Noviherbaspirillum saxi: one gene and its partner. The protein of the gene in region 2 interacts with the protein of the main gene of each other region in a pairwise test. Links are inferred from orthologs where the notes say so. Each region holds a gene or a part of one and is shown on either strand. Other genes may lie near its edges. The genes, in order: acpP and ybgC.

The links.
Region 1: the proteins of ybgC (region 2) and acpP interact in binary tests that used the Escherichia coli proteins (3 or more experiments, as listed by UniProt). The link is inferred for Noviherbaspirillum saxi from one-to-one orthologs.

The regions. Positions count from the first base shown.
Region 1 is NZ_QYUO01000001.1:1,619,082-1,622,115, reverse strand. The notes cover bases 305-3,010. They hold acpP (acyl carrier protein), read right to left. Parts: upstream 1,925-3,010; coding sequence 1,685-1,924; downstream 305-1,684. Other genes in these bases: fabD (ACP S-malonyltransferase), read right to left, coding at 2,790-3,010; fabG (3-oxoacyl-ACP reductase FabG), read right to left, coding at 2,047-2,793; fabF (beta-ketoacyl-ACP synthase II), read right to left, coding at 407-1,654. Outside these bases: D3871_RS07630 (protein YgfX), read right to left, coding at 1-300; more of fabD, read right to left, coding at 3,011-3,034. UniProt on the Escherichia coli protein: Carrier of the growing fatty acid chain in fatty acid biosynthesis.
Region 2 is NZ_QYUO01000001.1:2,319,831-2,323,036, reverse strand. Bases 279-3,156 are described here. They hold ybgC (tol-pal system-associated acyl-CoA thioesterase), read right to left. Parts: upstream 1,999-3,156; coding sequence 1,558-1,998; downstream 279-1,557. Other genes in these bases: glyA (serine hydroxymethyltransferase), read left to right, coding at 3,156-3,156; D3871_RS10790 (SDR family NAD(P)-dependent oxidoreductase), read right to left, coding at 2,050-2,796; tolQ (protein TolQ), read right to left, coding at 775-1,473; D3871_RS10805 (ExbD/TolR family protein), read right to left, coding at 338-775; tolA (cell envelope integrity protein TolA), read right to left, coding at 279-332. Outside these bases: more of tolA, read right to left, coding at 1-278; more of glyA, read left to right, coding at 3,157-3,206.

The DNA of each region.
Region 1 (3,034 bases), 700 kb from region 2 along the record:
CGGCGACAAGGTCGAATCACCCAGCAGCTTGAATTCTTCGCCATTCGTAATTACATGCGGTCGATTTCGGGTGCTGCAAGGGGCAAAAGAGGCGACTTCAGTCAGTCGAAACTGACCTGCGCCGGAGATATCCAGTTGTATGGGTTTTCGTCTTTTCGTGCCATGATAAAACCCAAAAAACGAGAGGAAAAGAATTGCAGACGCCGATATCCATTTCGGCATGAAGGGGAGCACGCCAATCAGACCGATGACCACCCCGATACCAATGGACGCGACGACGAGTGACATCGCACCGATCATCACCACGAGAAGGCGAGACGGTTGCACTATTGCGGATACCGCGATAGACATGTCAGGGGAATGGGTGTGAAGACCTCTCCCGGTCTCGGGAGAGGCTGCTCAGGAATCAGGCTTTACCGAAGATCAGCGTACCGTTGGTACCGCCGAATCCAAAGGAGTTTTTGACTGCGATGTTAATCGGCATATTGCGCGCGGTGTTGGCACAATAATCCAGATCGCAGGCCGGATCCTGGTTGAAGATATTGATGGTCGGAGGCGACACCTGGTTGTGGATTGCAAGGACCGTGAATACCGATTCCAGGCCGCCCGCACCACCCAGCAAATGACCAGTCATCGACTTGGTCGAATTGACGACGACCTTTCCTGCATGATCACCGAGCGCCCGCTTGATCGCCACTGTCTCGGCGATATCGCCGAGCGGCGTCGACGTTCCATGGGCATTCACATAGTCGACCTGATCGGCATTGACGCCGGCGTTTGTCATGGCCGAGACCATGCAACGACGCGCGCCGTCGCCATCATCCAAGGGGGCCGTCATGTGATGGGCATCCGCGCTCATGCCAAAGCCGAGCACTTCAGCATAAATCTTTGCGCCACGCGCCTTCGCATGTTCGTATTCTTCGAGAACCATTACGCCGGCACCTTCGCCGAGCACGAAACCATCGCGATCCTTATCCCAGGGGCGCGACGCTGTCGCCGGGTCGTCGTTACGAGCGGACAGTGCGCGCGCAGCCGCAAAACCTCCCACTCCGAGTGGCGAGACTGTCGATTCCGCACCGCCAGCTATCATCACGTCGGCATCGCCATACTCGATCATGCGCGCTGCGGCGCCGATACAATGCAGGCCCGTGGTACAGGCGGTGACGATCGCGAGATTCGGACCTTTGAAGCCATACTTGATTGACAAGTGGCCAGAGATCATATTGATGATGGACGCCGGGACGAAGAAAGGGCTGATGCGACGAGGACCACGATTGGTCAGCTCCGCATGGGTTTCTTCGATCATGGGCAGACCACCAATACCCGAACCGACGATGACACCGATTTTTTCGGCATTCTCATCGGTTACGGTCAGGCCGCTGTCCTGAAATGCCTGTATCCCGGCGGCCATTCCATAATGGATAAACGTGTCCATATGGCGCGCCTCTTTGCCGGGAATGTAATCCTCGATATTGAAGCCCTTTACTTCACCCGCGAAACGCGTCGAAAAAGGCGTGGCGTCGAATTTTGTGATGGTCGCAATGCCTGATTTGCCTTCGATCAGCGTAGCCCAGGCGTCGGCGATGGTATTGCCGACAGGGGATACGCAACCAAGGCCAGTCACTACAACACGACGTTCACGTGAGCGGCTCAAGCGGTTCTCCTGGAATCAGTCAAAAACAAATTAGGCCTTGACGTGCGCCTTGGCGTAATCAATCGCCTGCTGTACTGTTGTGATCTTCTCGGCCTGCTCGTCCGGAATCTCCATTTCGAACTCGTCTTCGAGCGCCATGACCAGCTCAACCGTGTCAAGCGAATCAGCGCCAAGATCGTCAACGAACGAGGACTCGTTCTTGATGTCGGCTTCGGCGACGCCGAGCTGTTCGGCGACGATCTTCTTAACGCGTTGTTCGATATCGGACATATTACCCCTCCAATGGGTTTCAGAAAGTGCGCGCATTTTATCAGGTTTGCGCAACGAAAATTCACTTTTGGCTTTTGTTTTGATTAATAGGCCAACGTCTGCCAAAAGTGCTCAAGTGAGATTTAACTCATGTACATGCCGCCGTTCACATGCAGGGTTGTGCCCGTGATGTAACCGGCTTGCGGGGAAGCAAGAAACGCTGCCGCTGTGGCGATATCCTCCGGGAGACCAAAGCGGCCAAGCGGAATCTGCTGCATCAATGCAGCAACCTGCTGCTCCCCGAGCTCGCGCGTCATGTCGGTATCGATGAATCCGGGAGCAATACAATTGACGGTAATGTTGCGACTGCCGATTTCGCGCGCAAGTGCGCGGCTCATGCCGGCAACGCCCGCCTTCGCAGCCGCATAGTTCATCTGACCCGGATTGCCGGCCGAGCCGACCACGGATGTAATGTTGATGATGCGACCGTACTTGGCCTTCATCATCCCGCGCAGGACTGCACGGGACAACCGCCCGACCGCGGTAAGATTGGTCGCTATGACGGCATCCCATTCTTCGTCTTTCATGCGCATGGCAAGCTGATCTTGCGTGATGCCGGCATTGTTGACGAGGATGGACAGTCCGCCATACTCCTTTTGGACTTGTTCGACTACGGCCTGGCAACCTTCAGAATCGGTGACATTGAGAACCACACCTTTACCGCATCCGGCTTGAACAGCTTCTAGGTAGGCAGTGATGGCTGCGGCACCCGACTCGGTGGTCGCCGTGCCGATAACCTTTGCGCCTTGCCGCGCCAGTTCCTGGGCAATCGCTCGTCCAATACCACGCGATGCGCCGGTAACCAGCGCGACTTGATTGTTCAGATTCACTTGATGAGCTCCAGAACTTTTTCCAGGGATGCCTGATCGGTAATAGCATCGCCGGTCAACTCGCCATCAATGCGCTTTGTAAGACCCGCGAGAACTTTGCCCGGCCCGCATTCGATCACATGGGTGACGCCTTCAGACGCCATTTTCTGCACAGTCTCGACCCAGCGAACCGGGCTGGCAGCCTGGCGCACGAGCGCGTCCTTGATCGCGTCGCCATCAGCCGCAATTGCGACGTCGACAT
Region 2 (3,206 bases):
GCCTTGCGCTTCTTCTCCTGTTCAAGCGCGATATCCGGCTTGGCGACAGGCGGCTCGACCACCTTGGGTTTGGGCGGTTCTTGAACGACCGGCTTCGGTTCTGGCTTGGGCTCCGGTTTGGGTTCCGGTGTCGTTACCGGCTCTGGCACGGGAGCTGCTTCGCGCGGCTGCGGACTCCAGACTTCTGCCTCGATGGTGGTCGGCGTATCGCTTTGCCAACGTACTCCAATCCAGAGAAAGGCGAGCAATGCGGCATGCACCAGCGCTGCAAACGTTAGCGCGCGCCAGCGGCCCGGTTCCTTCGGTACCGAATACGGAGTGGAATCTGTCATCGCGTTCATTGCTTTGTCGCGAGCCCCACGCGGTTGATGCCCAATTTCTTGGCTTCGGAAATGACTTGAATTACTTCGTCGTACTTGATGTCCTTGTCCGCCGAAATCATCACCGGCAACTCGGGATTGGCTTCATGCATGGAGCGCAGTTTTTGCAGCAGCGCGCTGCGGCCGCCCACCTTGTCAGCCTGGTTGCCGCTCTTTTGACCATTGATGCCGATGGTTGCACTGGTGTCCGGTTTCAGCGAAATCTGGATGTACTCGGTCGGCGGTAATGCCGACTTGGCCGCTGTCGGCAGATTGATCACACCCGGATTGGTCAGCGGCGCTGCCACCATGAAAATGATGAGCAGCACCAGCATTACGTCGATATACGGTACGACGTTGATTTCGGATTTGAATTTGCGGCTGCGTCCGCCGCGCATCGTGCTATTGCCTGCCATTAGCGAACCTGACGCTGCAAGATGTTGGAAAACTCTTCAATGAAGCTTTCGAAGCGAATCGCAAGGCGATCGATGTCGTGCGAGTAGCGATTGTACGCAACCACTGCAGGGATCGCTGCGAACAGGCCGATCGCTGTGGCGATCAACGCTTCGGCAATGCCCGGTGCGACCGATGCAAGAGTGGCTTGCTGTACGTTTGCCAAGCCGCGGAATGCATTCATGATGCCCCATACGGTACCGAACAAGCCGACGTAGGGCGAGACTGAACCGACTGATGCCAGAAACGCAAGATGTGATTCGAGGGCATCCATTTCGCGTTGATAGGCAGCGCGCATCGCGCGGCGTGCGCCATCGATCATGCTGCCCGGATCGACCTGACCCTTGCCGGCGAAGATCGCTTTGCCTTTGATGAATTCACCCATGCCGGATTCAAAAATGCGTTCAAGCGCGCCGCTATTGCCGTTCCGGCGGCGGTTCGACGTTGCTTCTTCGAACAAGGCATTGAGATTGCCGCCCGACCAGAAGGCGCGCTCGAATTCCTCGGTCTGCGTCTGCGCACTTTTGATGGCAAACATTTTGCGAAAGATATATGTCCAGCTCATGATTGACACAAGCAGGAGCAGGGCCATGACCAACTGGACAAGCAGGGATGCGTTACTGATCAGCGAGATAAACGAAAGGTCTTGTGTGACGCTCATTGGATGTTTTAACGTAATTGCAAATTCTATTCACGCAACCGTATCTCTCCCGCCAGGGCGGAAACGATGTCGTCTCGTGGGATTTTATGCCGTGCCGCTCTTGCTTTTGTGGATACGGTCCAGCACTTCGTTCGGGATAGCCATGGGCCTGAAGCTTGCGGTATGCACGCAGCCGACCCGGATTCTTCCGCTCGTCAACAGCATGCTTTCCTTTCCCTTTGTTCGCCAAGCCTCTTGTACAAACTCTACCGAGGCGCGGCCTAGCCGTTCGACAACGACCGTGAGTTTCAGTTCATCATCTAATTTCGCCGGAGCATGATAATCGACAGAAGTGCTCTTGACGACAAACATCGCCTGATGCGTTTCCGATAAGAGTTGTTGCCCGATTCCACAGTGACGAAGCCATTCGGTACGTGCGCGCTCAAAAAATTTCAGATAATTTGCATAGAAGACAACCCCGCCTGTATCGGTATCTTCATAGTAAACCCGAATCGGCCAGACGAACTCCGGCTGGCTTTTATCCATGACACCGCCATCCCTCAACGCGCCGCAATGATTTTGCTGCAATACGGAGCATTACAGATTTCGCTTGATATTCAAGGTGCCAAAGCCTTGGCAGGTTGGCATCATCTCGAGATAGTTGACGTTGACATGCGCCGGCAGTGTGGCGATCCAGTAAGCGGATTCGGCGATATCACTTGGGGTTAGCGGAACGGTGCCTTCATAGACCTTGGCTGCGGCGTCATCGTTTTTCAGGCGTACATTCGAGAATTCCGTGCCGCCGCACAGGCCGGGGGCGATATTGGTGGCGCGTACGCCGGTACCGATCAGGTCGGCCCGCAGGTTGAGCGTGAAATGATCGACAAATGCCTTGGTCGCGCCATAGACATTGCCCCCGGGGTAAGGAATGGCGCCTGCCAGCGAGCCGATATTGATGATGGTTCCGCAACCGCGCGCCACCATGCCGGGCAAGACTACATGGGTCATCGTGACCAATCCCTTGCAATTGGTATCGATCATGGTTTCCCACTCTTCCAGCGAAGCCTTGTGCGCGGGTTCAACGCCCAATGCAAGGCCGGCATTGTTGATCAGGACATCGATGTCGGCCCATTCGGACGGTAGTGCATCGATTGCCGCCATGATCGATGCCTTGTTGCTCACATCCATTTCGACCGGCAGCAGCGAGGCGCCGAGTTCGGCCGCAAGCTTGTCGAGGCGTTCCTTGCGGCGACCGGTCGCGATGACTTTGTGGCCATTTTGTGCAAACTTGCGCGCCATTTCTTCGCCAAAGCCGGATGTTGCGCCAGTAATCAATACGATCATGGTCGTTTCCTTTCATGCATAAACGATGCGTTCGCAAAATTGTAGCCGAAAGGCAGGGTAACCATTTCAATTCGTCAAAAATCGTTTGCCGCTCATCCTTGCCGAATTCTAGGGGCTGACTTACAATTTAGCTCCATTTCGTCTCACGTAACTGGCGAATGCCGGCAGCAGCGATTCATCGCGGCCCGGCTAAAAGGTGGAAATCCACCGGGGAACGTGAGATATCAATAGCCGTTCAATAGCCGTTCGCCTGGGCAGCCCAAATGGAATGCACGACTGAGGCTGCCTGTCCTTTTCCTATTGGCCCCTCATTCGATTTCGGCAAAACCACTTTGCTTCCTTAATCGATTGGAGTTTTCATGTTCACAAAAGACCATACCATTGCCAAAGTCGACCCCGAACTTTGGTCC